DNA from 4 places in the Pseudoflavonifractor sp. An176 genome. Region 1 is predicted to be linked to each of the others. Evidence: riboswitches for the same ligand, from Rfam matches in the RefSeq annotation. Region 1 holds a riboswitch; each other region holds the start of a gene.
What was found. A riboswitch is a leader RNA that binds a small molecule or an ion and turns the genes downstream of it on or off. The one in region 1 is predicted to bind thiamine pyrophosphate.
Positions count from the first base shown of each region.

Region 2: it holds a riboswitch for thiamine pyrophosphate, as region 1 does, so the genes downstream of both, thiW (energy coupling factor transporter S component ThiW) here and thiC (phosphomethylpyrimidine synthase ThiC) in region 1, are expected to answer to the same signal.
Region 3: it holds a riboswitch for thiamine pyrophosphate, as region 1 does, so the genes downstream of both, B5F12_RS06525 (thiamine-binding protein) here and thiC (phosphomethylpyrimidine synthase ThiC) in region 1, are expected to answer to the same signal.
Region 4: it holds a riboswitch for thiamine pyrophosphate, as region 1 does, so the genes downstream of both, thiM (hydroxyethylthiazole kinase) here and thiC (phosphomethylpyrimidine synthase ThiC) in region 1, are expected to answer to the same signal.

Region 1 covers NZ_NFKO01000003.1:137,014-144,790, forward strand. The annotation lists gene B5F12_RS03225 (FtsX-like permease family protein) at 1-626, opposite strand, end outside; gene B5F12_RS03230 (ABC transporter ATP-binding protein) at 640-1,305, opposite strand; gene B5F12_RS03235 (metalloregulator ArsR/SmtB family transcription factor) at 1,506-1,793, shown strand; gene B5F12_RS03240 (permease) at 1,878-2,885, shown strand; gene B5F12_RS03245 (thioredoxin family protein) at 2,904-3,248, shown strand; gene B5F12_RS03250 (arsenate reductase ArsC) at 3,263-3,658, shown strand; gene B5F12_RS03255 (hypothetical protein) at 3,784-5,208, shown strand; gene thiC (phosphomethylpyrimidine synthase ThiC) at 5,270-6,574, opposite strand; TPP riboswitch at 6,655-6,759, opposite strand; gene B5F12_RS03265 (ABC-ATPase domain-containing protein) at 6,797-7,777, opposite strand, start outside.
Region 2 covers NZ_NFKO01000004.1:24,163-31,939, forward strand. The annotation lists gene B5F12_RS12255 (S8 family serine peptidase) at 1-1,773, shown strand, start outside; gene B5F12_RS03555 (sortase B protein-sorting domain-containing protein) at 1,911-2,171, shown strand; gene B5F12_RS03560 (BlaI/MecI/CopY family transcriptional regulator) at 2,396-2,770, shown strand; gene B5F12_RS03565 (M56 family metallopeptidase) at 2,773-4,242, shown strand; TPP riboswitch at 4,291-4,398, shown strand; gene thiW (energy coupling factor transporter S component ThiW) at 4,647-5,165, shown strand; gene B5F12_RS03575 (response regulator transcription factor) at 5,300-5,971, shown strand; gene B5F12_RS03580 (HAMP domain-containing sensor histidine kinase) at 5,974-7,737, shown strand.
Region 3 covers NZ_NFKO01000010.1:28,998-36,774, reverse strand. The annotation lists gene B5F12_RS06530 (GHKL domain-containing protein) at 1-1,272, shown strand, start outside; TPP riboswitch at 1,299-1,405, shown strand; gene B5F12_RS06525 (thiamine-binding protein) at 1,457-1,759, shown strand; gene B5F12_RS06520 (ABC transporter permease) at 1,725-2,513, shown strand; gene B5F12_RS06515 (ABC transporter substrate-binding protein) at 2,513-3,541, shown strand; gene B5F12_RS06510 (ABC transporter ATP-binding protein) at 3,538-4,284, shown strand; gene B5F12_RS06505 (CTP synthase) at 4,466-6,067, shown strand; gene B5F12_RS06500 (branched-chain amino acid aminotransferase) at 6,784-7,777, opposite strand, start outside.
Region 4 covers NZ_NFKO01000001.1:177,918-185,694, forward strand. The annotation lists gene B5F12_RS00845 (galactoside ABC transporter permease) at 1-819, shown strand, start outside; gene B5F12_RS00850 (cytidylate kinase family protein) at 887-1,264, opposite strand; gene B5F12_RS12240 (hypothetical protein) at 1,422-1,553, opposite strand; gene B5F12_RS00860 (TetR/AcrR family transcriptional regulator) at 1,540-2,157, opposite strand; TPP riboswitch at 2,346-2,453, shown strand; gene thiM (hydroxyethylthiazole kinase) at 2,507-3,337, shown strand; gene thiE (thiamine phosphate synthase) at 3,318-3,977, shown strand; gene B5F12_RS00875 (HAD family phosphatase) at 3,970-4,608, shown strand; gene thiD (bifunctional hydroxymethylpyrimidine kinase/phosphomethylpyrimidine kinase) at 4,610-5,404, shown strand; gene B5F12_RS00885 (hypothetical protein) at 5,470-6,831, opposite strand; gene B5F12_RS00890 (hypothetical protein) at 6,828-7,175, opposite strand; gene B5F12_RS00895 (hypothetical protein) at 7,188-7,733, opposite strand; gene B5F12_RS00900 (helix-turn-helix transcriptional regulator) at 7,738-7,777, opposite strand, start outside.

The DNA.
Region 1 (7,777 bases):
TTCCCCGCCTCCTCCATCCAGCTCAAATCCAATGTGATGTCGCGGGTCTCGTCTATTAGAGTGAGTCTAGGGCTGGCAACCACTCGGACATCCTCTTTTCTGCTGGAGAGCAGGGAATAATACTGAATATCTTCCCACATGCCCTCCTTGGTTTTTACAGTGCAGGTGGGGCCTTCCCGAATCATATACTCCTCCGGGAGGTCTTCCAGCTCAATGGCGAAGGACTCTTGAACGTACTTCTGGGTGATCTGGAACACAGCCAAAACCACCTGGTTCTCATAGGGAATGGTGCCGTCCGGACGCTGATATCCCTCGGACAGGGCAACGTCCCAATCGGTGGTCTCCCACAGCGTTACCCCAGGCACCTGGCTATAGTCCCCCAACTGTGCCAGGGACTGGCGGGCGGTATCGTCCGCTGCATAGGGGTCGGGATAGTTCTCTCCCATGTGTTCCACCAGGGCAATGGAGGTGTATGCCTGGTCCATGGCCTCCAGCGTCTGGGCGCAATAGCTCCACAGGGCCATTCCCAGGGACAGGGAGAGGGTCAAAAGCAGGATGAGCAGGCTGAATAGGACGGTACGCCCTCGGGCCCGAACTGTACTGAGAATACCGTTTCGTATCACCATGGGATTCGCCTCCTCACCTTACCACCTGACCGTCTTTCAGTTCCAGAATGTCATCTGCTTTCTGGGCCAGGGTGCGGTCGTGGGTGACAATGATGACACAGTACCCGTCGTCATGGGCCAAACTCTGGAGGATGGAATAGATATTCTCACTGTTGGCCGTATCCAGGTTTCCGGTGGGTTCGTCCGCCAAGAGAATTTTGGTGTCCATGCCCAGGGCGCGGGCAATGGCCACCCGCTGCTGCTCACCGCCGGAGAGCATGGTGGGATAACGGCCCAGCACGGTCTCGGGCAGTCCTACTTTTTTCACCAAAATCTTAGCCTTTTCCTTTGCCTCCTTGGGGCTTGTCCCCCGCAGCTCCATGGGGTACATCACATTTTCCGCCACCGTGAGCAAGGGGAACAGCCGGAAATTTTGATAAATCACCGCCACCTGCTCCCGACGGTACTGCTCCAACTTCATTTGGCTGGTGGCCACATCGTGGCACAGCACCTCTCCTTCTGTGGGCAGGTCCAGCCCCGCCAACAGAGAGAGCAACGTGGTTTTTCCGCTGCCCGATTTGCCCACCACGGCGTACACCTTTCCACCATCAAAGGATGCGGTGATGTTCCGCAGGGCCTCTACCTTTTGATACTGCGTCTGATACGTATAGCTGACGTCTCTAAGTTCCAATACTCCCATGATTCACCGCTCCTTTTTTTGCATTTTGTGGTTTGTTTAAGTATACAACATGCCACAAAATGATGCAACGGCTCTATGGTCAAAATAACCATATTGGTGAATGACATATTGACATTTCTCGATGGATTGAATATACTGCCATTAGATTGAAATTCTTCGATGCGATAGGAGGGATTACTGTGCGAGATCACGCCTCAGATATGAGGGTGTTTAAGGCCTTTTGCGATGTGAATCGGCTGCAAATTTTGGAGCTATTGCGCAGCGGTGAGAAGTGTGCCTGTGCGCTGTTGGAGCATTTACACATCAGCCAGTCCACCCTCTCCTATCACATGAAGATTCTCTGTGACTCCGGTGTGGTGGTGGGACGTACGGAGGGAAAGTGGACCCACTATTCCCTGCGGGAGGAGGGCTGTGCCTATGCCCGGCAGCGGTTGGAGGAATTGACGGACACCTCGGCTGCTGGCACCTCAGACAACTGCTGTGGATGAGAAAACCATCTGTTTCTTGAGATGGTTTTTTCTCAACTTGTTCAAATCGAAATTTTTAGAACTGTAATTGGAGGTATGGATTAGATGGAATGGATCAGATCAGGTTGGCTCTTCTTCCAAGATCAAGTCTTGGGAATGAAATGGCTCAACGAACTCATTGGAAATGGTCTGGCTGCGGTGGGACTGGATGGAACCCTGGGCGGGATTGTCCAATTTTTCCTCTACGACACCATTAAAATCTTTGTCTTGCTCTCGGTGCTAATTTTCGGCATCTCGTATTTGCAGAGTTACTTTCCACCCCAGCGTACCAAGAAGATTCTGGGTCGATTCCAGGGCCTGTGGGCCAATGTGGTTGCGGCTCTACTGGGGACGGTGACTCCCTTCTGTTCCTGTTCGTCTATCCCCATTTTTATGGGATTTACCAGTGCCGGGCTTCCGGTGGGTGTGACCTTCTCCTTCCTCATCTCCTCCCCCATGGTGGATTTGGGTTCCCTGGTGCTGCTGATGAGCGTGTTCGGCACCCGCGTGGCGGTGTTGTATGTGCTGCTGGGGCTGGTCATTGCCGTAATCGGCGGCACGCTTCTGCAAAAGCTGGGGATGGAACGGTATGTGGAGGATTTCATCCGACATGCGCCCCACATCGAAAGCCAGAGCGGCACCCTGACCCGGCGAGATCGTGTAGACTATGCCAAGGGTCAGCTGGTGAACACGGCGAAAAAGGTGGCCCCGTATGTTTTCCTGGGCGTGGGTATCGGCGCACTGATTCACAACGTGGTGCCCCAGACCTGGGTGGAGATGGTGCTGGGCAGCCAAAATCCCCTGGCGGTGATTCTGGCCACTCTGGTAGGAGTGCCCATGTACGCCGATATTTTCGGCACCATCCCCGTGGCGGAGAGTTTGCTGTTTAAGGGGGCTGGACTGGGCACTGTGCTGTCCTTTATGATGGCGGTGACGACTTTGAGCCTTCCCTCCCTCATCATGCTGAAACAGGCGGTGAAGCCCCGGCTGCTGGCGGCCTTTATCGGGATCTGTACCCTGGGCATCATCCTGGTTGGGTATTTTTTCAATGCCATTCAAGTTTTGTTAGTTTAATTATAGGAGGAATGTAATATGGCACTGTTTGGATTTGGTAAGAAGAAAAAAGAGGAGCAGACGGTCTCCTGTTCCTGTCAATGTGGTTGTTCTGCACCTGGAGTGGCCCCCAAGTCCGGGGCAGCCATTCAGGTGATGGGCACCGGCTGTGCCTCCTGCCACACCCTGCTGGAGAACACCCGGGAGGCGGTGCGTAGTCTGGGTCTGAATGTAGATGTGGAATATGTTCAGGACATGGCCACCATTGCCGGTTACGGGGTGATGAGCCTCCCTGCCCTGGTGGTGCATGGCAAGGTGGTATCCACCGGAAAGGTGCTTAAGCCCGCCCAGATCGAAGCCCTGCTGAAGGATGGCAAGGAATAAAGGAGATGAATGACATGGGAAAACCCAAGGTTACGTTTGTGTGCGTTCACAACTCCTGCCGCAGTCAGATGGCGGAGGCCCTGGGCAAAAAGTTGGCGGGAGATGTATTTGAGAGCTACTCCGGCGGCACCGAGGTAAAAGACCGCATCAATCCCGACGCCGTGCGCATGATGAAACAGCTCCACGGCATCGACATGGAGGAAACCCAGTACAGCAAGCTGGTCTCCCAACTGCCCCAGCCGGATGTGGTAATTTATATGGGGTGTAATGTCAGCTGTCCGGCCTTTACGGCCCCCTATACGGAGAATTGGGGTCTGGAAGACCCCACTGGACAGAGTGACGAGGTGTTTGAAGAAACGATTCGAACCATTTATAACAAGATTCTAGCACTCAAGGAAAAACTCTCTTGAGAGAAATCACTCCCCCGTACTCGGTGAAACTTGTTCCGAGCACGGGGGGTTTTTGTTTCTCTACTTGGCATTTGAGGCGAGATGAGATATGATGAATTTATCAAAATCAGGGAGGAGGCCGACCTATGGAAACCTACCACGTTGTACCCGATGCCCCCGAGTCCCGTTCTGATCCGACGCCCAGCTGGCAGACCACGATGACCCAAATCCTCTGGGGATTGGCCCTGAGCACCCTTACCCTGGAGATTCCTCTGCTGCAAGAGCTGCTGTCCTTCCTTGGTTTACTCCTGTTATACTTGGGCTTCCGAGCCGTACGACGGGAAAACAAATGGCTGTTCCGCTGTTATGTCTTCACCGCAGTGCGTTGTATCGCCCTGGTACCGATCTTTGCCCTAAACGCCACCATCTTTCAAAATCAATTCTATACCTCTGCTTTGGGATATCTGACAAACCTGGCGTCGATGTTCCTGGTGCTGGTCACCCTATTCGCCCTGTGGCGGGGACTGCTTCAGCTGCGAAAGGCCTCCGGAGTGGAGGCATCCACCAGATCCGCCGGTGGACTGGTGGTGTGGTATGTGGGCTTGGCCCTGCTGTCCGTGGTTGGAATGATTGGGCTGTTTGGATTTCTCGTTCTGATCATTCTCTATGTCTTTTGCCTCTACCGTATCTTCCGATTCTCTCAGGCAGTCACCGCCGCCGGATACCCGCTCCCTCGGCTGCGAGTTTGGCTCTCAGAGGGACGGTTTGCGCTGTGTTTCACTGGGTGCATTCTGGTGGGCGTGGCAGGCGGATTTCTCTTCTTCCACAGTTACTCCATGGATTGGATGCTGCTGTCTGCTCCGCCCTCTTCTCAAGAACAAGAAATCAAAGAAAAGCTTCGAGACTTGGGCTTCCCAGACACGGTTTTAAATGACCTCTCTATGGAGGATTTGCAGGATTGTCAGGGCGCCCAGCAGGTGGTGGTGGATGAGTACACCCGCTCCTTTGAGGAACATACCACCTCCGAGGGTAAAGTACCTCAGCTGCACCTGACAGGCATTGGGGTGCAGTTGTCCGAAGAGCCGGAGCGTTGGAAGCTCATCCACCACTTCCAGTGGGAGGATAGCCCCGCCTTTTACGGTACAGAGTCGTTCCAACTCACCCCTGCCTACACCAACACCTCGTATTGGATTCCTGCCGAAGATGCGGTGCACGGCCGCCTTCTGTACGACGACAACGGCGCGACCTTCGTCTCTCCCTATGCCCGCATGGAGAAAGCCTCTTACACCTACGACTCCATCTTTTGGGGCCAGCAAACGAATTCAGATTGGTTCGCCTCCTTCTCTCTTCCTCGTCAGGGAAGCAATCACCGGGGCTATGTGGCATACTCTGTGTTTCCCACTTCTCCTGGCGAAACAGTCTGGATCGATTCTTGGGTTCAGTACACCCACCAGACTTCACCATTTCAGTACCCGGTGCTCACGGCCACAGACCACCAGCAAAAGAGTCCCTCTTTAGGGGCGGGACGCCCCTTTTCCACCGTTCAAACCATGCTGCAATTTGCCCCTTAACCTCTGAAAGTTCAATGCAAAACAGGGATTCCTCCATTTTGGGGAGGAATCCCTGTTTTCATTACAGAATGTCGATGTACTCCCCGCTGAGGGCCTTGTTCATGCTGCGTACGGCACAGAACTTGCCACACATGGAACAGCTGTCCTCGTGCTCCGGGGCCCGGTCATCCCGGATGCCCTTGGCGGTCTCCGGGTCAATGGCACATTCCCACTGCTTGTCCCAGTCGAAGGTCCGCCGGGCATCGGCCATGGCGTCGTCCAGGTCTCTGGCGTGGGGGATTTTCTTGGCGATATCCGCGGCGTGGGCAGCAATGCGGGAGGCGATGATTCCCTGCTTCACGTCCTCCACATTGGGCAGAGCCAAATGTTCGGCGGGGGTCACATAGCACAGGAAGGCAGCGCCTGCCGAAGCGGCCACTGCCCCGCCGATGGCGGCAGTGATGTGGTCGTAGCCAGGGGCGATATCCGTGACAAGGGGACCAAGCACATAGAAGGGAGCGCCCATGCAAATGGTCTGCTGGAGCTTCATATTGGCCTCAATCTGGTCCAGGGGCATGTGGCCGGGGCCCTCCACCATCACCTGTACGTCTTTGGCCCAGGCTCGGCGGGTCAGCTCGCCCAGGCGTACCAGTTCCTCAATCTGGCACACGTCACTGGCATCGGCCAGACAGCCGGGGCGACAGGCATCTCCCAGGGAAATGGTCACGTCATATTCCCGACAGATATCCAGAATCTCATCGAAATACTCATAGAAGGGGTTTTCCTCCCCGGTCATGCTCATCCAGGCAAACACCAGGGAGCCGCCCCGGGAGACGATGTTCATTTTCCGCTTGTGGTTTTTGATCTGGTCGATGGTTTTGCGGGTAATGCCGCAGTGGAGGGTGACAAAGTCCACCCCGTCCTGGGCGTGGAGTCGTACCACGTCGATGAAGTCCTTGGCGGAGAGTGTGGCCAGATCCCGCTGATAGTGGATGACACTGTCGTATACGGGGACCGTGCCGATCATGGCGGGGCACTCCTGGGTCAGCTTCCGGCGGAACGGCTGGGTGTTGCCGTGGGAGGACAGGTCCATGATGGCCTCCGCCCCCATATTCACTGCTGCCATCACCTTCTGCATCTCCACGTCATAGTCTTTGCAGTCCCGGGACACCCCCAGATTGACGTTGATTTTGGTGCGAAGCATAGAACCCACGCCGTTGGGGTCCAGACAGGTGTGGAGTTTATTGGCACAGATGGCCACCTGTCCTTTGGCTACCAGCTCCCGAATCTCCTCCTCCGTGCGGTACTCTTTGGCGGCCACCGCCTTCATCTCCGGGGTGATGATGCCCTGACGGGCTGCGTCCATCTGGGTTGTGTATGTTCTCATGTTGATCTCTTCCTTTCTGGATGCGGGTTGGATGAGCGTTGAAACAGAAACAGCGGGGATACCTGACTTGGTATCCCCGCTGATGACGGCATATGTCTCCCTACGTTGGCATTATCCAAATCAGGTCCATGGGTCGAAGGGCACACCTTCCTCTCAGCCTGTCTACAAGCTCCCCGTTTTCAATTGTAAGCAATGGTATTATACAACGTTTCAGAAGAGAACTCAAGAAGTTTTTCCAGCCAGGTTCAGCCCCCGGTACCGGTTGAAACAGGCGAAGATCTCCTGTCGTCTGGGCCGTGCCAAAAAGGCTCCCTCACGACCGCACAGCGCTTCCAGGCCCTTGCGGTCCATGATTTGTTCCAGTTCCTCCACTACTTGTTGTAGGGTGCGTCTGCCGTCCATGAGATACTTCTGGGCATATACCAAGCAGTATCCCAGTGCGGTGAGCTGTTCCGGGTCGGTGAGCTGCTCCACGTACCGAAGGTCGATGGTCTCGCGGTTAATGGATACCCCATCCCGCCCCAAGGTTTTCAGTTTTGCGCGATCACCTTGGCCAAACTCCTCCGATCTACGGGGACAGCGGTGTACATTGGGAGCCGGTGCAGGCTCCAGGTGGGCACAGGTGGAGGGGAATGCCTGTGCCGCCTCTTTGGCCAGTGCGGTAATGTCCCTGGGGATATATCGGTCCATTTGAATGATGTGGTGAGCGGGGTGGAAATAGGCGCCAGAGCTGCCTGCCACCAAAATGGTGGAGATACCGTGGGTGTGATACAGCTCTTCCACACGCTCCAAAAACGGGGTGATGGGCTCCATGTCTCGGTGAATGACCCGCTGCATCAGCTCGTCCCGAATCATGAAGTTGGTGGCGCTGGTGTCCTCATCCATGAGCAGCAGAGAGGTTCCAGCCTCCATACTCTCCACCACATTGGCAGCCTGGGAGGTACTGCCGCTGGCGTCCTGGGTGGTGAAGCGGGTGGTGTCTTTTCCATTGGGCAGATGGTTTATGAACATGGAGATATCCGTCTGGGCAATGCTTCGGCCATCTTCTGCCCGGATTTTAACGGCGGTATGATCCGTGATGACGTATTCCCGTCCATCCCCGGAAATGTGGTTGTATACCCCTGCCTCCAGTGCCTTGAGCAGGGTGGATTTTCCGTGATATCCACCGCCCACAATGAGGGTGATGCCTTTAGGGATACCCAT
Region 2 (7,777 bases), on a different contig from region 1:
ATGCGCGGCTTCGTGCTCCAGGACCTGGCCACCATGGCCATGGGCTTCTGGCTGAGCGAGATGGACTATGACCTGCACAACCCCGGCGACGCTGACGCCCTGTATGCCTCTGACTACGACGTGTACGCCGCCACCTACTACAACGGCAAGGTGTACGCCTACGGCGAGAACCCCCAGGCAGAGGACTACCAGACCGACGGCATGCACTTCTTCGTCATCGACGCCGAGACCGGCAAGATGGAGATGGATGTCACCGGATACGACTACTTCACCAACCTGTGTGACATGACCTTCGACTACACCGACGGCGCTTTGTACGTGGTGGGCAACGCCAAGAACTCCACCGGCAACTCCACCCTGTACACCATGGACACCACCACCGGCCAGCTGTATGCTGTGGCCGCTCTGGACCGCTACGTGGTAGGCCTGGCTGCCGACGAGAACGGCACCCTCTACGCCGTGGACTTTGACGGCAACCTGTGCACCATGGACAAGCGCACCGGCGAGATCACCGTCATCGGTGACACCGGTGTGGACCCCTGCGGCTACCAGTCCCTGGCCTTCGACTTCGACACCGACTGCCTGTACTGGGCCTACTCCAACGTGTACTCTGACCCGTGGGCTGGCATCCAGAACCGGGATACCGCTGTGTATGTGGTGGACACCACCGACGCCTCTGTGGTGAAGGTGGGCGACACCGGATGCATGCTCTCCGGCCTGTACTTCCCCACGGACAACGAGCCCCAGGTGCCCGACACCGTGAAGGCCGACAGTCTGGTGGTCAATCCCACCTCCCTGCTGCTGAACAAGGGTGAGACCGCCCAGCTCTCCGCTCTGGTGCTGCCTGTGAGCGTCAGCCAGCTGGAGGGTGTGAGCGAGGTCACCTTCACCTCCGACAACGAGGCTGTGGCCACCGTGGACCGTGAGGGCAACATCACCGCCGTAGGCCTGGGCGTGGCTCAGATCACCGTCTCCGCCGGTGACCTGTCCGTCACCTGCTCCGTGTCCGTGGTGGACGACACCGTCCAGATGTACGCCTTCAACCAGTCCGGTTGGGAGACCACCAAGCTGCTGGACCCCTCCGAGACCCTGGAGGAGGCCGTGTCCGACACTCTGGGCTTCACCATCGCCCAGGCGGTGTACAACTCCGACGACGGCTATGTGTACGCTCTGGATGAGAACAATACCCTGTACAAGCTGGCCCTGGACCTGAGCTGGTCTGAGACCCTGGGCACCGTGGACACCCAGGATGCCGACATCCTGGATCTGGCCTACAACAGCTACAACGACACCCTGTATGTGCTCACCACCTCTGTGAATGCAGAGACCATGGAGACCACCTACACCGTCCAGGAGCTGAGCACCGAAGATGCCACCCTGGGCCAGGCCTACCCCGTGTCCCGGGACATCGACACGCCCGTGAGCATCGCCTTCAACAGTGCTGACACCTTCTACGTGTACGAAGCCTTCATGGACTACATCTACCTGTCCACCCTGGACGGCACCACCGTCACCAGCGTGCTCTGGGCCCAGCAGTCCATGAGCGCCGATGCGGACACCTTCTCCATGGTGTACAGCCAGACCTATCAGCGCTTGTTTATCATGACCGTGGACACCTACTACGGCACCGGTGAGCAGACCCTGTACATGGTCGATCCCCTGTCCGGCACCATCACCCACCTGGGCGACGGCGCTTGGACCAAGGACGTGGTGGACCTGCTGCTGGTGGAGGGCGCAGCCCCCTCCCCCGCTCCCACCGCCGAAGTGAAGTAATTCACCTCAACTATGGCCCGGACGGATGTTCCGTCCGGGCCATGTCTTTTTTTGTGAAAAAAACTTCCAGCGCTCCCTTTCTCTGTCTCATTCTTCCACAATACGGGAATCCCAGGATTTTTCTTTTCCATGTTAAAGTGATAGAAATTCCCCAAAATCTTCCCCCGGCCCCCAGTGCCGCTCCCACCGACGCCCCCGAGACCCAGCCCACCGCTGTCCCGGAGGCCAAGCCCACCAAGGAGCCGGTGACGCCCCCTGAGACCGGGGACCAGGCCCAGCTGGGCCTGTATCTGGCCCTGGCCGCCGCGGCCGCCGGGGACGCTCCGCTTGGCCAGGGTAGGCCCGGCTGTGGAACCCACCTGGCGATCGGGCCAGCTGCCCCGTGTGGCCTGGTGTAGTGGCAGAACTAGGCGCCACAGCAAGGGTAACGGGCCGAACACCAGCTTGACGCAGGTCCAGCCTCGTACCCCAAGGGAGGTCCTTAGGGGGGAACGCCCTAAGTGGCTTTTCGTCCATTTTGGCCACTCAAAATGGACCCCCAGCGGGTAGCGTTTTCCTTGACAATTTCATTCTACAGTTGTAGAATACAGTTAGATACTACAAGTGTAGAAGGAGGGATATTATGAGCCACACCATCCGCCGCTTACCCGACACGGAGTTGGAGGTGATGCAGGCCCTGTGGGCCAGCGACACCCCCGTCCCCCGTGCCCAACTGGAAGAGCGTTTGGCCCAGACCCACCCCATGGCCACCACCACCCTTCTGACCCTGCTGTCCCGGCTGAGTGAAAAGGGCTTTGTCCGGGTGGACAAAGAGGGGCGCAAGAGCCTCTACGCCCCCCTGGTCACCCGGGAGGACTATCTGGCCGCCCAGAGCCGCAGCTTCATCCAGAAGCTGTGTGGGGGCAGCCTGTCCACCTTTGCCTCGGCGTTGTGTGACAGCGGACTGAGTAAGGAGGAACTGGAAGAGCTTCGGGAGCTTCTGAAAGAAGGTGACTGAGTATGTTCCGCATCCTCATTTTCCTGGTCCTGTCCCTGCTCATGGCAGGAACCGCCTACTCTCGCTACGATGCCCTGATGGGCAACGATGGCATCCCCGACCTGGGTAACCACCCCTCTTACCTGCCCTACTACCCCGCTATGCTGCTGCTGGTGATGGTCACGCTATGCCCAGTGCTTCTCACCCCTTTCATCGGCTTTGCCCGGGCAGCGGACATTACCTTTTCCTCCTATGGTGGGTTGTTTCTCCACGTCAGCCTGTATTATCTGGTGCTCCTGGCCCTGATGCCCCACCTCCGTGACCGCATCAGCGCCCGGACCTGCGCCATGCTGTGGGTCATCCCCAACGTGCTCTACCTCACCACCTACTCCACCCTTACCCCGCCCCGGCCCTGGCTCATCATCCCCCTGCCGGGACACGGGTGGACCCTGCTGTTGTGGGTATGGCTGGTGGGCCTGGTGGGGGTGCTGGCCTTTCACATCGTCCAGCACCTGCGCTTCCGCCGCCAGATTCTTTCCCCCGCCGTCCCCGCCACTGACCCCCTGACCCGGTATATCTGGGAGGAGGCCCTGAAGGAGGCGGGCTTCCGCAACCCCAAATACCAGCTGGTGATCTCCCCGGAGGTGAAGACCCCCCTGTCCATCGGCCTTCTGCCCCGCTGCACCCGGGTGGTGCTGCCCACCCGCTCCTACACCCGGGAGGAGCTGTACTGGGTCATTCGCCACGAGGTCATTCACCTGGCCCGTCAGGACAGCTGGAGCAAGTTTTTTCTCCTGTTCTGCACCGCCATCTGCTGGTTCAACCCCCTGATGTGGGTGGCCATGAAACGCTGCGCCCAGGACCTGGAGCTGAGCTGTGACGAGACCGTGCTCCTCTTCGCCCACCAGTCCCAGCGCAAGGAGTACGCCGCCCTGCTGCTGAACACCGCCGGGGATGCCCGGGGCTTCACCACCTGCCTGTCCGCCTCCGCCGCCACCCTGCGCCGCCGCCTGGAGCAGGTACTGGCCCCCGCCGCCCGCTCCAGCGGGGCCGTTGTGGTGGGGGTGCTCTTCTTCCTGGCGGCCATCACCTGCGGCAGCGTCACCCTGTCCTATGATACCGCCCCGGCCGCTCAGGTGCTCTACTCCGCCGGGGACACCGCCCAGTACCAGGCGGACGGCATCCACCTGAGCCCGCCCCATGCCCAGGCGGAGAACACCCCATATACCCTCACCGCCCCCCAGGCCTTCCACGACTACCTGTCCGGGCTGTCCCTGTCCCGGCTGATGGGGACCTACACCCTGCCAGAGACGGACTGCTCCTTCTTTCTGGAAGGCCCGGACAACTCCAAACTCATCGTCATCTCCCACCAGGTCATGGAGGTGACCGAGCTGGGCCATGATAGCTACCCTACCTACTACCATATTTCTCAGGAGGTAGACTGGGACTACCTCCTGAGCCTGATGGAGGCCTCCCCGCACTCATGGACTTGAAAAAAACCATTGCACTTTGGAGACATTTGGTGTATTATCACAGATGCAATCAAAACACAGGGGAGCTTGTGAGGCAAGCTGAGAGGAAGCCGTATCGCTTCGACCCTTGAACCTGATGCGGATCATGCCGCCGTAGGGAGTCATATGGAACCATTGTGACCAGGAGACATCCCCACAGGTGTCTCCTGGTTTTGTACACCTGGACAAAAGGGGGGAAAATGGGCATCCACGGTGAGTCCGTGGCGGGCTGAGGGGGAGCGCCCTGGGCCTGTATGACAGCGATGGGAAGCCGTGTTCCGGCGTGAGAGGAGACCAGCAAGTCTCGACCGACCATTTTACGTTCTTACGGAGGGCGTCGCTGTCTCATGCCGTTTCTCCCGGAACTGTTACGAGGTGTAACCAAGATGAAAAATACCAAAGTTCTCAAGCTGACCCTGGCGGGCATCCTGTGCGCGGTGGCCGTGGTGGGCAGCATCTTCTCCTTCCCCGTCTTCGGCAGCAAATGCGCCCCGGTGCAGCACATGGTCAACATCCTCTGCGCCGTGCTCCTGGGCCCCTGGTACGGGGTGGGCGTGGCCTTTGCCGCCTCTCTGCTGCGCAACCTGCTGAGCCTGGGCACCCTGCTGGCCTTCCCGGGCAGCATGTGCGGAGCGCTGCTGTGCGGGGTGGTGTACTGGAAGACCCGCCGTCTGCTCCCCACCCTGGTGGCGGAGGTGTTCGGCACCGCCATTCTCGGCGGCCTGTGCGCCTATCCCATGGCCATCCTCTTTATGGGGGCCAACGCCGCCCAGGTGGCCTTTTACGCCTACATCATCCCCTTCCTGGTGTCCACCGCCGGGGGCGCCATCCTGTCCGGGGTGATTCTCTTCTCCCTGGACAAGGCCGGGGCCCTGAAGGGCATGCAGCATAAGATTTCCGCCTGACTCCATGGTTGGAGGGCTTGCCGCTGATTGTGGCAGGCCCTCCCTTTTTGGTATCCGGGCGGAACATTTTCTGCTACAATGACACAGAGAATACACATCCCCCGGGTATCCTGAGGGGGAAAGGAGGCGGGAGCATGGAGACCCGTATTTTGATTGCCGAGGACGACCCCCGTCTGCGGGAGGTCCTGTGCGACTACTTTGCCAGCAAGGGCGTCCGCCCCATCCAGGCGGAACACGGGGCGCAGGCCCTGGAATGGGCGGAAAGCCAGGAATTTGACGCGGTTTTGCTGGACATTATGATGCCCAAGCTGGACGGGCGCAGCGTGTGCCGGGCCCTGCGGCGCACCCAGGACGTGCCCATCCTCTTCCTCACCGCCCTGTCCGACGAGGAGGACACCCTGCTGGGCTACGAGCTGGGGGCGGACGACTACATCACCAAGCCCTTCCATCTCTCGGTGGTGTACGCCAAGACCATGGCCCTCATCCGCCGCAGCCGGGGCAGTGTGCGAGCTGGGGACCGGATGGAGCTGGACGGGCTGGCCCTGTCCCTGTCCGCCCAGAAGGTGTACCTGGAGGGGCGGGACATCCCCCTCACCCCCAAGGAGTACGCCCTGCTCCACTGCCTGATGTCCCACCGGGGCCAGGTTTTGAGCCGGGAGCAGCTGCTGCGCCACGGCTGGGGCTACGACTATCAGGGGGACGACCGGGCGGTGGACACCCACATCCGCCGCCTGCGGGAGAAATTGGGCCCCTGGGCCGGGCACATCCGCACCGTCATCAAGGCGGGCTACCGATTGGAGGGGTGAACATGGCAGACACCAAAAAACGCCGTCCCCGTGCCCGGCCCACCCTCACCGGGCTTCTGTGCCTGGTGGTGCTGGTGCCCTGGCTTCTCTGCATGGGGCTGCTCACCGCAGCCGTGGCCCAGGGGGAGGGCAACGCCCTGGCCATCCGGTACAGTGACCAGGCCCGGCAGCAGGTCATCCAGTCCTCCCTGCCCTGGGGCCAGGTGGATGGGTGGGGGTGGAGCGCCCGCTACTTCCTGGGGGCCTCCGGCCTCTTCGATGCCATGGGCAACCCCCTGGGGGGCAGCTGGCAGGACTTCCTCGCCCTGGAGTATCTCACCCAGGAGGAATATGAGGCGGAGGTGGAAACCTCGGGCCGCTATGCCCGGGCCATTCTGGACCGGGCCTGTCTCACCGAGGAGGCACGGAATGACATGGAGACAGGCTATTTCGACTTGCACCCCCAGCCCCTGCGCCTGGAGGGGGTCTTGGAGGATGCCATCTTCACCCCCCGCACCATTTCCTTCTGGTCCACAAGGTCTCAGAACCCCACCTGGGTCCAAATCTACGACGATCCCACAGCCATCCACCCACAGGCGCAGACCGTCACCCTCTACGCCACCCGGTATCACGCCTGTTGCCCCCCGGAAACCTCCCCCCTCACCTACCGGGGAACCCGGTATGACAGCCTGTCCCAGCTGGTGGAGACCCTGGGGCCCGACCTGCTGAACGCTGAGGTCCCGGTGCAGCTGTGGAGCTGGCCCAACCTGCTGGTGGGCACCGCAGTCTCCACGGACCAGGGCATTCTGGTGTGCGGGGTGTGGGCGGACCTGTGGCCCCTGGTCTGGGAGCGCCTGTGGTGGGTATACCTGCTCACCCTGGGCCTGTGCGTGCTGCTCCTTGGGGGTCTTCGGCGGGTGCTGGTCCGTGAGCTTTTGGCCCCCATCCAGCAGCTGTCCCAGGCCCTGGACACCCGGCAGAAGTGGCTGCTGCTGCGCCCCAGCCAGGTGTGCCGCTGGGAAGAAGGCCACAAACTCCAAGAACAGTTCCAGGCCCACGGGGCGGAATATCGGGAGCAGAAGGACGAGATTCAGCGGCTCAACCAGGCCCTCACCTATGCCCAGGCCGCCGAGGAGCACCGCCGCACCTTCACCAGCCACTTGGCCCACGAGCTGAAAACCCCCTTGGCGGTGATTCACAGCTACGCCCAGGGGCTGCAAGAGCACATCGCCGAGGACAAGCGGGAGAAGTACCTGGCCACCATTTGCAGCGAGGCGGAGCGGATGAACGGCATGGTTCTGGAGCTTCTGGACCTGTCCCGGCTGGAGGCGGGGCGGGTAAAGCTGTGCCGGGAAAATTTCTCCCTGTCCGATCTCACCCGCTCCACCCTGGAAAAGCTGGCCCCCACCTTGGAGGCCAAGGGGCTGCGGCTGTCCACCGCTCTGGAGGACCCCGCCCCCGTCCTGGCCGACCGGGGCCGGATGGCACAGGTGGTGGAGAACCTGCTCACCAACGCCGTCAAATATACCCCCGCCGGGGGTGAAGTGGGGGTGGAGGTGGCTCAGACGGACCGCCACACCACCCTGCGGGTGTCCAATGACTGCCCGCCCATCCCCCAGGAGGAGCTGGACCAGCTCTTTGAGCCCTTCTACCGCCGGGAGGACGCCGCCCCCGGGGAGGGCACCGGGCTGGGGTTGGCCATTGTGCGGCACATTGTGCAGCTCCACGGGGGCAGCTGCCAGGCCAGCGCCACCCCCGGCGGGGTGGTCTTCACCGTGACGTTGTGAAACGTGTTGCCGCCGTCAGCCTGGCTGTCGGCAGACCGTT
Region 3 (7,777 bases), on a different contig from region 1:
CTGTTCTTTTCTCGGCTGGCAAAGCCGCGGATACCCGAATGGGAGTTGCTGTTGCTGGGCCTTACGGTCTTGGTGGTACAACCCATGCTGGTGGCGGAACTGTCCCATATGGGGCTGTCTGTATGGAAAGCTTCTGGTGTGGGCACCTTTTTTGTCGTCTGTTTTGCCATGGGCTGGCTGGCCTTCCGAATTTCACCCTGGAGGGTGGTGGGATACGCAGGGGTCCTCGCCATCCTGCGTGTGCTGGCGGCGGTGATTGCCCGTGAATTTGTGTTCAAGCAGCAGGGGGATTTTTTTGAGGCGTTGGATATGACGCAAGCGGCGCTTTCCTGTCTGCTCTTTGAACTGGGAGCCCTGGTGATTGCCAATCTGGCGGCAGGCGATAAGGGGCGGCCCAAGCTTCCGGTGCCTGTGTATCTGTGTCCGGCCGCTGTGCTGGCGGGGGTGATATGGCTGGCCAAAGGCATAGCCCAGGAGCCGGTGACCATGTCCGGGCGCACGATGATGCTGATGGTCAGCATGGCCCTGTGTGTGGCCACAGTAGTGGTGGTGTTGGTGTACCAGCTGGGGTGGGAGCGGAAACGGATTGCCTTGGCCCAGCGCCAAAAGGAAGAGCAGCTCCAGATGGAGCAGTCCTATTATGAGATTTTGGAGCGGCAGAACCAGCAGCTGAGAAGCTACGCCCACGACGCCAAAAATCACCTGGAGGCCATCCGAAACCTGAACCAGGACCCCAAGGTGGAGCAGTACATCGCCCAGATGGAGCAGCAGCTCCAGGCATACACCCGCCGCTGCCACAGCGGCAACCGGGTCCTGGATGTGATGGTGGACAAGTACGTCACCGCCTGCGAGCTGAAGAACATCGCCTTTACCTATGATGTACAGCTGTGCAACCTGGAGGGCGTGGAGGATTTCGACCTGGTGGCCATCCTGGGCAACCTCCTGGACAACGCCCTCACCGCCGCCCGGGACTCCCAGGAAAAGTGGGTGGAGCTGGCCACTGCCCTGCGCAATGGCTACCAAGTGGTGGTGGTGGAAAACAGCTGTGATCGGCCCCCCGTGGTGGGGGAGGATGGGCTGCGCTCCACCAAGGCAGGGGGAGAGGGACACGGTTTTGGGCTGAAACGTGTGGCCAAGGCCCTGAAAAAGTATGAAGGGGATTTCCAGTGGGACTATGATCCGGAGAAGCGGCGGTTTACCATGACCGTGATGATTGGGCAGGGGGTATCGGTCCGAGAATCACGGAGGATGGCACAGGACGCAAAGTGTTGACAACCGCCGAAAAAAGGACTAAACTGGCATGTTGACAGGGGAGCTCCAGGAAAGGAGCTGAGAGGCAGGTATATCCTGCGACCCTTAACCTGATCTGGGTAATGCCAGCGTAGGGAGCATAGGTGTTTTGTGGTGCCCCGCCGGTATTGCCGGCGGGGTATTTTTTATGCATGGAGGAAGAGCAATGAAAGCAAGTGTTGCCATTCAGAGTCTGCCCCAGGCGGACAACGACCAGGAACTGGTGCGCATGGTGGATGAGGTCATCGACTACATCCGCTCCACCGGCCTGAACTACTATGTGGGTCCCTTTGAGACCACCATCGAGGGGGACAACTACGACCAGCTCATGGACATTGTCAAGGAGTGCCAGCATGTGGCTGTCCGGGCTGGCGCCAAGAAAGTGTCCGCCTATATCAAGGTGGTCTACGAGCCGGAAGGGGAGATTCTCACCATTGATCAGAAAGTTACCAAGCACCACCAGGGCTAAGCTGCCCGGGATCGCCGGGGTGGCGGTGCTGCTGGCGGTGTGGCAGCTGGTGTGTGTGTCCGGGCTGGTGCCCAGCTACATGCTGCCCTCCCCGGTGCAGGTGGTCACCGCCTTTGTCACCGACGCCCCCGCCCTGTGGGAAAACCTGCTCATCACCTTGCAGGAGGCCGCCCTAGGCCTGTGCATTGGGGTGGCGGTGGGCTTTGTGTTCGCCGTGGCCATGGATGCCTTTGAGCTGCTGTACAAGATTTTCTACCCCATTCTGGTCATCACCCAGACCATCCCCACCGTGGCCATTGCGCCCCTGTTGGTGCTGTGGTTTGGCTATGAGATGACCCCCAAGGTCATTTTGGTGGTGCTGGTCACCTTCTTCCCGGTGACGGTGGGACTGCTGGACGGCTTCCGGGGGGTGGACCCCGATGCCGTGGGGCTTCTGCGCTCCATGGGAGCGGGGCGGTGGCAGATTTTCCGCTACTTGAAATGCCCCTGGGCTCTGCCCCAGTTCTTTTCCGGGCTGCGCATCGCCGCCGCCTACTCCATTGTGGGCGCCGTCATCAGCGAGTGGCTGGGCGGTTTTGGTGGCCTGGGCGTGTACATGACCCGGGTGAAAAAGGCCTTTGCCTTTGACAAGATGTTTGCTGTGATCTTTTTGATTTCCGCCCTGTCCCTGGCCCTCATGGCCCTGGTGGGGTGGCTGGAGCGGCGGTGTATGCCCTACCGCTCCGTGGATGAGGAGAAGAGGAGGAACAAATGATGAAGAAATGGACATATCGTCTGCTGGCCGGGGCGCTGACCCTGGGCCTGGCGGCGTCTCTCACTGCCTGCGGGCAGAAGACTGAGAACAACACCCAGGACGGGGAGAAGGACCTGGAGAAGATCACCTTCGTGCTGGACTGGACCCCCAACACCAACCACACCGGTATCTATGTGGCCATGGCCAACGGCTATTTTGAAGATGCCGGCCTGGAGGTGGAGGTGGTGCAGCCCCCCGAGGACGGCGCGGAGGTGCTGGTGGCCTCGGGCAAGGCCCAGTTCGGCGTGTCCTTCCAGGACTACATCGCCCCCGGCCTCATTGGGGACGACCCCCTGCCCATCACCGCTGTGGCTGCCATCATCCAGCACAACACCTCCGGCATCATCTCCCGGGCCGGGGAGGGTATGGACACTCCCAAGGGCCTGGAGGGCCACAAGTACGCCACCTGGGACCTGCCCGTGGAGAAGGCCACCATCCAGCAGGTGATGGAGGCCGACGGCGGCGACTTCTCCAAGGTGGAGCTCATCCCCTCCACCGTCACCGACGAGGTGTCTGCCCTGGAGAGCAAGTCTGTGGACGCCATCTGGATTTACTACGGCTGGGCGGGCATCGCCTGTGAGGTGGCGGGTCTGGACACCGACTACTTCGAGTTTGCCGACATCGACCCGGTGTTTGACTTCTACACCCCCGTGATCATCGGCAACAATACCTATCTCAGCGAGCATGAGGAGGAGTCCAAGGCATTTATGGCCGCCGTGACCCAGGGCTATGAGTACGCCATGGAGCACCCCGAGGAGGCCGCCCAGATTCTCATGGAGGCCGCCCCCGAGCTCAAGAGCAACGAGGAGCTGGTGGTGGCCAGCCAGAAGTACCTGGCCAAGGAGTACCAGGCGGACGCGGAGCGCTGGGGCGAGATGGACCCGGACCGCTGGAGCGGCTTCTTCACCTGGCTCAACGACAACCAGCTGCTGGAGGGCACCGTGGACCCCAACGCCGGATTCTCCAACGACTACCTGCCCCAGAAGTGACCGTGGACAAGCTGGAAGTACGCAACGTCAGCCTGGCCTTTGGAGACAACCAGGTCCTCCGTGACGTGTCCATCCACCTCAAGGAGGGGGAGCTGGTGTGCCTGCTGGGGGTGAGCGGCGGCGGAAAGACCACCCTCTTCAACGTCATTTCCGGCCTGCTCCGCCCCGACAAAGGGCAGGTATTTCTGGACGGGGAGGACGTGACGGGCCAGCCCGGCCGCATCAGCTACATGCTGCAAAAGGACCTGTTGCTGCCCTACCGCACCATTGAGGACAATGTGGCGCTGCCGTTGATGCTGCGGGGGATGAAGAAAAAGGAGGCCAGGGCCCAGGCCGCCGCCCTGTTTGCCCAGTTCGGGCTGGAGGGCACCGAGAAGAAGTGGCCGGGGCAGCTGTCCGGCGGCATGCGCCAGCGGGCGGCGTTGCTGCGCACCTACCTGTTCTCCCAGAACGTGGCGCTGCTGGACGAGCCCTTTTCCGCCCTGGACACCCTCACCAAGTCCTCGGTGCACGAGTGGTATTTGAAGGTGATGGAGGACATTCGCCTGTCCACCCTCTTTATCACCCATGACATTGACGAGGCCATCCTCCTCTCCGACCGCATCTATCTTCTCATGGACGGCCGCATTGGGGAGGAGATCGTGGTGCAAGAGCCCCGGCCCCGCCACGTGGAGTTCAACCTCACCCCGGAATTTTTGGCGTACAAGCGGCGCATCATCGCCGCCCTCCACGCCCAGGGGTGAGAGAGTTACATTTTATACCAGAAATTCACCCCCGTACCCCCGGGAAATTGGCGAGGCCGTGCCTTGACTTGTCCCGGGGTACGGGGGTAAAATATTGCGTATTATTTTTTTGACAGGGCCGGGCAATGGGGTCCGGCGCAAGGGCGCATCTTCCTGTCCAAAGGAGGAAGCACATATGGCCATGAACACGAAATTTATCTTTGTCACCGGGGGTGTGGTGTCCGGTCTGGGCAAGGGCATCACCGCCGCCTCTCTGGGCCGCCTGCTGAAACAGCGAGGGCTGAGGGTGAAGGTGCAGAAGCTGGACCCCTACCTCAACGTGGACCCGGGCACCATGAGCCCCTACCAGCACGGGGAGGTGTTCGTCACCGACGACGGGGCGGAGACCGACCTGGATTTGGGCCACTACGAGCGATTTATTGACGAAAACCTCACCTTTAACTCCTCGGTGTCCTCGGGTAAGGTGTACTGGAACGTATTGAACCGGGAGCGGCGGGGGGACTACCTGGGGGGCACGGTACAGATCATCCCCCACATCACCAACGAGATCAAGGCCAACATCTACTCTCTGGAGGGGCCCGACACCGATGTGGCCATTGTGGAGATTGGCGGCACCGTGGGCGACATTGAGTCCCAGCCCTTCCTGGAGGCCATCCGGCAGGTGGCCGCCGAGCGGGGGCGTCAGGACGTGATGTTCATTCACGTCTCCCTCATTGTCTCCATTCCCGGCTCTGGGGAGCTCAAGAGCAAGCCCACCCAGCACTCGGCCAAGGAGCTGTTGAGCCTGGGCATTCAGCCGGATGTCATCATGTGCCGCAGCGATGCCCCCATTCCCCAGGATATTTTGGACAAGATTGCCCTGTTCTGTAACATTCCGGTGGAAAACGCCATCCCCAACCTCACCGCCGACATTCTCTATGAGGTGCCCCTGATGCTGGAGCGGGAGGGGCTGGCCAACGTGGTGGTGCGTCGTCTGGGGCTCATCTGTCACGCCCCCGACCTCACCGAGTGGGCCACCATGGTGTACCGGGCCAAGAACGTGAAAGACACCGTGGAGATCGCTTTGGTGGGCAAGTACGTCTCCCTCCACGACGCCTATCTGTCCGTGGTGGAGGCCCTCACCCACGGCGGCATTGAAAACGACGTGAAGGTGCACATCCGCTGGGTGGACTCCGAGACGGTCACCCAGGACAACGTGGCCCAGGTGCTGGAGGGCGTGCAGGGTATTCTGGTGCCCGGCGGCTTTGGCAACCGGGGCATTGAGGGCAAAATTTCCGCCATCCGTTACGCCCGGGAGAACAACATCCCCTTCCTGGGCATCTGCCTGGGCATGCAGCTGGCTGTGGTGGAGTTTGCCCGCCATGTGTGCGGCATGACCGACGCCCACTCCTCCGAACTCAATCCCGCCACCACCCATCCCGTCATTGACCTGATGCCCGACCAGGTGGGGGTCACCGACATGGGCGGCACCATGCGGCTGGGCAGCTACCCCTGCCACCTGGTGGAGGGCACTCGGGCCGCTGACATCTACGGGGTCCAGGACATCCACGAGCGCCACCGCCACCGCTACGAGGTAAACAACACCTTCCGGGAGGAGCTAACCAAGGCGGGGCTGGTGCTCTCCGGCCTGTCCCCGGATGGACGGCTGGTGGAGATGGTGGAGCTGCCCGACCACCCCTGGTTTGTGGCAGGTCAGTTCCACCCCGAGCTGAAGAGCCGACCCAACCGGGCCCATCCCCTGTTCCGGGGCTTTGTGGGGGCGGCCAAGGCGTACCAGAAGTAAAAGATACACAAAAGCGGATGCAGCTGTGGAAGTTGCATCCGCTTTTTCGACTTATTTCTCAGGTGTGGGACCTGCGCCCCTGGCAGGGGACGCGCTCCGCTGGGCCCGATTTCTCAGCGATGAGAAATCGGGGAAAGAATCGCCAAAGGCGGGGCCTTCCCCCGCCTTGTGGAATCCACCCCGCCGGTACTGGTTGGAGTGTGCGCCGTTCTATTTTCAGCCCTTGGCCCGGTGAGGTCACATGGACGGTTTGTCGTTCTATGGGGGGTATCTACTTCTCTGCTGGAGCATCCTTCTACTGCCAGGGCTTTACCTTGGTGAGTCGCTGTTCCCAGCTACCGGATGCCTGGTTCCCAGCGGCGGGAACGCCGCTTCTCCAAGGTAGGCCCGGGCATGGAAACCACCTAGCTATAGGGCCAGCTGCCCAAGATAGCCTGGTGTGGTGGCACAAACAGGGGCCGCAGCAAGGGTGACGGGCCGAATAGAGACTTGACGCAGTTCCAGCCTCGTACCCCAAGGGAGGTCCTTAGGGGGGAACGCCCTAAGCGGGTTTTGGTTTCTTTTGCCCGCTCAAAAGAAACCCCCAGCGGGTAGCGTCCCCGCCAGGCTGGCAAGCCGGAACCAGAAAGACGGTGGAAGGGTAGGCCTTTTCCATCACAACCGTGGATTTCAGATAAAAAGGACGCTGCACATGGAATGCAGCGTCCTTTTTCAACTTATTCCACGGGAACCACCCAGCCGTGGGTGTCGGGAATGGTGCCCCACTGGATGCCGGTGAGGGTGTCGTACAGCTTCTGGGTCAGGGGGCCGATGTTGCCGCCGCTGACCTCCACCTTCTGGTCCTCCCAGGCCAGCAGGCCGATGGGGGAGACCACGGCGGCGGTGCCGGTGCCCCAGGCCTCTTCCAAGGTGCCCGCCTTGGCGGCGTCAAACAGCTCCTGGGCGGTGACCAGCCGCTCCTCCACGGGAATGCCCCAATCACGCAGCAGCTCCAGGCAGCTCTTGCGGGTGATGCCGGGGAGCACGGAGCCGGTGAGCTGGGGAGTGATGACGGTGCCGTTTACCTTGAACAGCACGTTCATGGCCCCCACTTCCTCAATATACTTGCGGTGCACGCCGTCCAGCCACAGCACCTGAGAGTAGCCCTGGGCCTCCGCCCGCTCTCCGGCCCGGATGGAGGCGGCATAGTTGCCGCCGCACTTGGTGTAGCCGGTGCCGCCCCGCACCGCCCGCACGTCCTCGCTCTCCACGTAGATTTTCACCGGGTTGATGCCCTCGGGGTAGTAGGCGCCCACGGGGCAGCAGATGATGGCAAACAGGTAGCTGTGGGAGGCGTGGACACCCAGGGAGCAGTCGGTGGCGATGATGAAGGGGCGGATATACAGGGAGGTGCCCAGTTTGTTGGGCACCCAGGCCTCATCCACCTTCACCAGAGCCTTCACCGCCTGGACGAAGTCCTCCTCGGGAATCTCGGGGATGCACAGGCGCTGGCAGGAGGAGTTCAAACGCCGGGCGTTCTCCACCGGGCGGAACAGCTGCACCTTGCCCTCGGGGGTGCGGTAGGCCTTCAAGCCCTCAAAAATTTCCTGGGCGTAGTGGAACACCATGCAGGAGGGCTCCATGGACAGGGGGCCGTAGGGCACCACCCGGGCGTCGTGCCAGCCCTGGCCGGCGTCGTAGTTCATCAAAAACATGTGGTCGGTAAAGGTC
Region 4 (7,777 bases), on a different contig from region 1:
GCCGGTACCGACCTGTCCATCGGCCGTATGGTTGGTATGGGCATGACTGCTTCCACCATCATCATGCACAAGGGTATCAATACCGGCTCTGTGTTTGGTCATACCTTTGACCTTACTGGCATCCCCGTCGTGGGTCGTGTGATTCTGGCTCTGGTGGTCTGCATCGTGCTGTGCACCATCTTCACCACCATCGCTGGCTTCTTTACCGCCAAGTTCAAGATGCACCCCTTCATCGCCACTATGGCCAACATGTTGGTTATCTTCGGTCTGGTGACCTACGGCACCAAGGGCGTGTCCTTCGGCGCCATTGAGTCCAACATCCCCAACATGATCATCCCCAAGATCGGCAAGTTCCCCACCATCATCCTGTGGGCTGTGGCCGCTGTGGTCATCGTGTGGTTCATCTGGAACAAGACCACCTTTGGCAAGAACCTGTACGCCGTGGGCGGCAACCCCGAGGCCGCTTCCGTGTCCGGTATCTCCGTGTTCGCTGTCACCCTGGGTGCCTTCGTTCTGGCTGGTATCCTCTATGGCTTCGGCTCCTGGCTGGAGTGCATCCGTATGTTCGGCTCCGGTTCCGCCTCCTACGGCCAAGGCTGGGAGATGGACGCCATCGCCGCCTGCGTGGTGGGCGGTGTGTCCTTCACCGGTGGTATCGGTAAGATTTCCGGCGTTGTGGTGGGCGTGTTCATCTTCACCGCTCTGACCTACGCCCTGACCGTTCTGGGCATCGACGCCAACCTGCAGTTCGTGTTCTCCGGCATCATCATCCTGGTGGCCGTCACTCTGGACTGCTTGAAGTACGTGCAGAAGAAGTAATTCTTCCCTCCTACTACACAAAAATCCCCATCGCACTTGGGTGCGATGGGGATTTTTTGATGCCCAATTATGTCGCTGTAGCCTTGCATCGCTGCTGATACAGGGCTGCAATCATATCCACACAGGGCTCAATGCCCAGTCTTCCGCTGTCCAGGCACAGGTCATAGTTATCTGCCTGCCCCCATTGGGTGCCTGTGTACAGCTCATAGAATTCCTTACGCTTCTGATCTTTGTCGTGGAGACGCTGTACAGGAGATTCTTCCCGTTGCCCATACACTGTAACAATGCGCTCGGCTCGCTTCTCGTCAATGGTAAGCACCGTCTCCTTGCGGATGCGGTAGAGCACCACAAAGAAATACACCATGGAAATGGCATTGGACAGCATGGTGGCCACGGCAGCGCCTGCCACGTCCATATGGAAGACCCAGGCTGGCCCAAAAGGCAAAGGCCGAAGCTTTCTTGACAGTGGACTCATCGTTCTGCCCCAGGCTTCTGGCGATCACGCTATTGGCACCGATGCCAAAGAGGTTGGCCACGGCCGTCAACAGGGTGTAGATGGGAAAGGTAATGGACAGAGCGGCGATCTGGTTGGGATCGCCAATCTACCCTATAAAAAAGGTATCCGCCAAGCTGTACAGAATCACAATAATTTGGCTGACCACGGTGGGAATGGCCAGCTTGGCCACCGCCTTCCCCACCGGCATGGTGGTAAATAGTTCGTTATTCTTCGTCATGGTTTCTCTCTCCTGCTCTGTTCTTCTCTCCTGCATCCACCTCAGCGTGGAGTCCGTCCAGGAAACACTGAATGGCAATGTCCCGGCTCTCCCCCACATCGGTGGTATCGTAGTAATAAAAATATCCCAAGTCCTCCTGGGCAATGAACCCGTGGAGGATGGCACGGAACACCCGCTGCCAGTGGGCCACCCGCTCCTGGGGCAGACCATAGCCGGAGAGCACCTCCACCGCCGTTTTCAGAAGCGGCAGAGCCAGTTCCTTGGCCTGGTCATCCTCCTGGGAGGGGATGGACATAATCAGCCGATACAGCCCCTTATTCTCCACCGCAAAGGCGTGGTAGGCCTGGGCAAACGCCCGCACCGCCTGGTCCCTCTTCTTCCCTGCCACCGCTGCCTCCTGATGGGCCACAAATTTGTCAATGGCATAGCGGAACACCTCTCGCTGGAGCTGTCGGGTATTTTGTATGTGGTTGTACAGAGACGGGGTCTTTACCCCCAGCCTGCGGGCCAACTCATGGAGGGACACGGTGGGTTGTCCCGTGTGTTCCATGCAGGCCACCGCCTCGGACACAATGACCTCTCTGGCCAATCCCTTTGCACTCATATTCATTCCTCCAAAACTAATTCCGTTAGTTATTACGAAACTAATAGCATTCGTTGTCAATCAAAACCACGCCGTTACAAGTAATTACTCCGTTTTCACCAGTATTGTCTCTACTTGCCCAGGTATTTCACAAGAAAAATTTACAGTATTTTCTCTTCTCCCCTTGCCTTTGGACCAGAGAAGCCCTATAATACCCTTTGGGGAGCTTGTACACAGGCTGAGAGGATGGTGTGACCATCGACCCGTGAACCTGATGCGGGTAATGCCGACGTAGGAAGCTTGTGGGAGATTCGTTGGGAGACAGCCTGCCAGGTCGTCTCCCATTTTTCTTTGGAAGGAAGTAGAACACATGAATCGCTTCACACAACCGCTGGGTCAGGTGCACGCCGTCGCTCCCCTGGTCCAGTGCATCACCAACTTTGTCACCGTCAACGACTGCGCCAACATCATTCTGGCCTCTGGCGCGTCCCCTTCCATGGCTCAGGACATCCGGGAGGTGGAGGAGGCCGTATGCGGAGCCCACGCCCTGGTGTGCAACATGGGGGCCATGGACTTTGTGGACTCCATGATTTTGGCCGGGCGTAAGGCCAACGAGCTGGGAAAGCCCGTGGTGCTGGACCCGGTGGCTGCCGGAGGTACTCAGCTGCGCCGGGATGAGTCCAAGCGCCTGTTGGACCAGGTGCAGTTTGCCGCCATCCGAGGCAACGCCTCGGAGATTCGCTTTTTGGCCGGCCAGCACGCCGTGGGCAGCGGTGTGGATGTGAGCGCCATGGACGCCATCACAGAGGAGAATTTGGGGGAGGCCATGGAGATGGCCGCTACCCTGGCCGCACAGCTCCACACCGTGATTGCCATCTCCGGAGTGCTGGACATTGTCTCTGATGGGAATGAGACGGTGGTACTGCGCAACGGCTGCGCCACCATGGCCCGTATCACGGGCAGCGGCTGCATGCTCACCTCCCTCATCGGGGCTTTTTGTGGCGCTCAGCCCCAGGACACCTTTGCCGCCACCGTGTCTGCCATGGCCGCCATGGGTGTGGCCGGTGAACTGGCGGAGGAACAGCGGCTGAAGAAGGGCACGGGCAACGCCACCTTCCGCACCGATCTCATCGACGGGATTTTTAACTTGGCCGAGGAACAACTACAGGAGAAGATACGCTATGAAGTTTACAAACGATGAAATTCGCAGCTCCATGCTGCTCTACGCCGTCACCGACCGCATGTGGCTCAAGCCCGACCAGACTCTGGTGGACGTGTGCCAGGAAGTATTGGAGGGCGGCGCCACCTTCTTGCAGATTCGAGAGAAGGACCTGGATGCCTCTGCCTTTGAGCAGGAGGCCCAGGCCCTCAAAGCGCTGTGTGCCCAATACCGCGTCCCCTTTGTGGTCAACGACAGCGTGGAAATCGCCCTGGACATTGACGCCGACGGCGTTCACGTGGGCCAGTCCGATATCCAGGGCCGGGATATTCGGGCCATGATTGGCCCGGACAAAATCCTGGGTATCTCCGCTGGGACCGTGCAGGAGGCGGTGGCCGCCCAACAGGCCGGGGCGGACTACATCGGTGTGGGTGCTGTGTTCAACACCAGCACCAAGCAGGATGCCACCAGCCTGTCCATGGAGCAGCTCAAAGAGATTTGCGCCTCCGTGTCCATCCCTGTGGTGGGCATTGGCGGCATCAACGCCTCCAACCTGCTGGAGCTCTCCGGCAGCGGTGTGGACGGTGTGGCGGTGGTGTCTGCCATCTTTGCCGCTCCCAATCCCGGAGCCGCCACCGCCCAACTTCTGGAGTTGTCCCGAAAGATGGTGGCCCATGGATAAAAAGTTTGCCATTTTCGACCTGGACGGCACTCTGGTGGACTCCATGTCCTACTGGAGCCAGCTGGCGGAGGAGTACCTCCACAGCCGTGGGGTGGAACAGGTCCCCAACCACATCTTAGAGGCCATCAAGCCCATGACCATGGAGGAGTCCGCCGATCTGTTCCGGCGGACCTTTGGGCTGGACATCACCTCCAACCACATGGTGGCGGAAATGGAGCATATGATGGACCAGCACTACCGCAATGATATTCCTCTGAAAGAGGGTGTTGCCGCCTATCTGGAGGGGCTGCACCAGGCGGGCACCACCATGTGTGTGGCCTCCGCCACCGCTGAACCTCTGGTGGAGCTGTGCCTGTCCCGGCTGGGGGTACGGCACTACTTCCAGTTCCTCCTGTCCTGTGAGACGGTGGGGGTGGGCAAGACCCAGCCGGACATATATCTCCAGGCCGCCCAACGCATGGGCTGCACCCCGGCCGAGACCGCCGTCTATGAGGACGCCGTCTATGCCGCCGCCACCGCCAAGAACGCCGGGTTCTATATCGTAGGCGTGTATGACCAGGATGCCAGCGCGCACTGGGAAGAGCTGCAAGGCCTGTCTGACGAGACCATTCCCAGTTTTGAGGAGGCGTAACATGAAAACCGCACTTTCCATAGCCGGCAGCGACTCCAGTGGAGGGGCCGGCATCCAGGCGGATATCAAAACCATGATGGCCAACGGCGTGTATGCCATGACCGCCATTACCGCCCTGACCGCGCAAAACACCACCGGAGTGTCCGCCATTTTGGAGGTCTCTCCAGCATTTTTGCGCCAGCAAATCGACTCTGTCTTTCAGGACATTCCCCCGGATGCGGTAAAAATCGGCATGGTCCCCTCCCCTGCTCTGGTGGAAGTCATCGCCCAGCGGCTGGAGCACTACCACGCCCAGCGAGTGGTGGTGGACCCAGTGATGGTGGCCACCAGTGGCAGCACCTTGTCCCGAGACAGCGCTGTGGGGGCCATGAAAGAGCTTCTCTTCCCTCTGGCCACTGTCATCACCCCCAACATCCCGGAGAGCGAGGCACTCACCGGACGGACCATCACCACCCAGGCGGACATGGAGCGAGCCGCCCGGGAGATGGCGGACACCTTTGGCTGCGCCGTGTTGTGCAAGGGTGGACACCACGTCCACGACGCCAGCGACCTGCTGTGTGTGGACGGCGCGTGCACCTGGTTCCACGGGTCCAGAATCCAAAACCCCAACACCCACGGCACCGGCTGCACCCTGTCCAGCGCCATTGCCTCCAATCTGGCCAAAGGCTTCTCTCTGGAGGAGTCCATCCAGCGGGCCAAGGCCTACATCTCTGGGGCTCTGTCCGCCATGTTGGACCTGGGCCATGGCTCCGGTCCCCTTCACCACGGCTACGACTTAAAAAGCGATATGATCTAAAAAACGGATGTGCCACAAAACTTACGTTTTGCGACACATCCATCCTTTTTCCATAAGCATCCTCTTCAGTTGAATACTACGATGTAATCTCTTGCGAATCGGTCAAAGGTTGCTTCGGCTTCCGAGAGGACATCATCCAGTTCTTCATTGATTTTACCACGCACATAGGCTTCTCGTAGGGCAGGTCTTTCGAGCAGTGCCCATTTGAGTTGGCTATAGGTGTATTTAGCAAAGGCTATCCATTGAGGATAATTGATTGCAACAGGGTTGTGCGTAAAATATACCTTTCCGGCATTTGCTGCCGTAGCACCGGCATGAGCAATGAAGAGCATTGTTGCCAGTTTAGGGTGCTTCTCTCGGTTTAAGGAAAACGGAATAGCATCCTTTATTTCGTGTCCTTCCTTTATGCGCTTAATAGAATAACCCAAACGGACAATAACCTCTACAAGCATTGCGGGAATGGACATGGAGCAGAAGTGGATAAAATCATAACCCTCATAGTACATACCTTGAACGATTTCTGCTATGGTTTGTTCCTCTTCACCGATGCTGCCAAATTGAAGAAGGTTAAAGAGACTCATCAGCGGTACAGGGAGTCCCATAGAAGTGGTTACGTCCGATTTGAAATGAATGACCTGTTTTGCCAGTGCTGCGAAGATATCTGATTCTTTGCGGTCGGCATAATTCTCCATTACCTGAAATACGATATTTCCGGCTTTGTCGATGGTAGTCATTCTGCCGGTCAAAATATCCGCTACACCGAATACGAAACCGAGGAGAGGATCATGCCCCAATTGAAGCAGTCTGTGGTAGTAAGCAGAAAGTCCTTCCACACGGATTGTTGTGTGGCGATTGTCCTGGGCATCATAAGGAACCTTGCTGACTTTTGAATTGGCAAGTTTCTGCATTTCTTCTTCTGGGAATTTTTTATCGAAGTAGTCTCGAACGTAGTTGGAAAGGGGACCACCTTTCAGCCCATCCGGGGTTTTCTGCGGAATGCCGACAAGAAGAATATCCACTGCAGCACCAACCAACCCGGCAAGAGCGGCGATGCTGATGTCAAAGGCATCAAGCCGATGTACAGCATTAAATTCTTCGTTGAGTTGTTTAATAGCAAGCTCGTTACTGCGGAGTTCCTCCTCAGTGAAAAGGGACTCCAATTCGCAGTCCGTTCCTATGTGTTTTTCTGCTTCGGCGCAGCATTGCTCCCAAGTAGGGATAACCATTGTTTTTCTGGGTTGTACAGGCACTAAGCCCTTGATCGCATCCGGCTGATATCCAAGCCTACGAAGCAGGGCATCCGCTTTGGCTACAGTGGCATCCGCTTCAGACAAAGACGGAAAGTGAATCGATTTGAGGTCTTCATCGTGGTGCTTGAGTACAGAATTTATCTGCCTTTCGGTTTCGCTATACTTGTACTTGCTCATTCAGAAGCACCTCCCTCCGTTAGGTTATTTACGATTTGCTCCAACTGGTCAACCTTTTGTAGAGCTTCCTGTCCCTGTTCTGCCTTGTCTTTCAGCACATTGATTTCAGCTTCATGTTTTCTGATAACTTGCTGTTGTTTGTGAGCATTTTCCTCAAAGGCTTTTTTGTCCTTTTTACGACCCATACGAATACGAATGTTATCAATGGTTACACCAGCAAGAGCCCCTGCGAGAAATTCAGTCGCATGGTTTTTGACAAATGCGCCTGCGGTCTTGCCTGACTCAACAAGGGTGTTACCAACCTTGACAAAGTCAATATTGGGGAGTTTGATTTGCTTTCCCATAGAAGCCCTCCTTTAAGCCACCCCCAAGTCGTGGCCCAAATCCTTCACGGCTTGCTGGAGCAGTATATTCAAACTCTGCAAATAATCCAGACGTTCCTGCGTGGCGTCTGCTTCATCTTTTAGTGCCTTGATAATCGCTTCATGACGAGCGAGAACTTCTTTATAGAGACGCTCCTTCTCCTGTCGCAACTGTTTATTTTTGAGGTGTGCTGCAACGCCAACACCTCCTGCTGCTAACGCTGCGATAGGGGCGGCCAAAACAAATATGCCAGCTACCATACCACCGCCGACCACGGCACCAGCAGCCGCCAGTCCAGATGTTATTCCAGCAGCGGACAAACCAACAACGCCCAGGCCATAGAGGGCAGCAAAGGAACCTACACCGCCAATTCCAGCACCAAGGGCACCTGCAAGGACTTCGGGGATTGCACTTTCTTTGATTGTTCGTTTCGAGTCGTTCACAGCAGCGGCGGCCTCATTTACAACATTTACGATCTGCTGGAGAGAATCCACACTCTGAAAAACCATGTCTTTTTTCTTTTTCACATATCCGCCCATAAGATTACTCCTTGCCCTTTTTCGACTTCTTTTTTCCGTCGGCG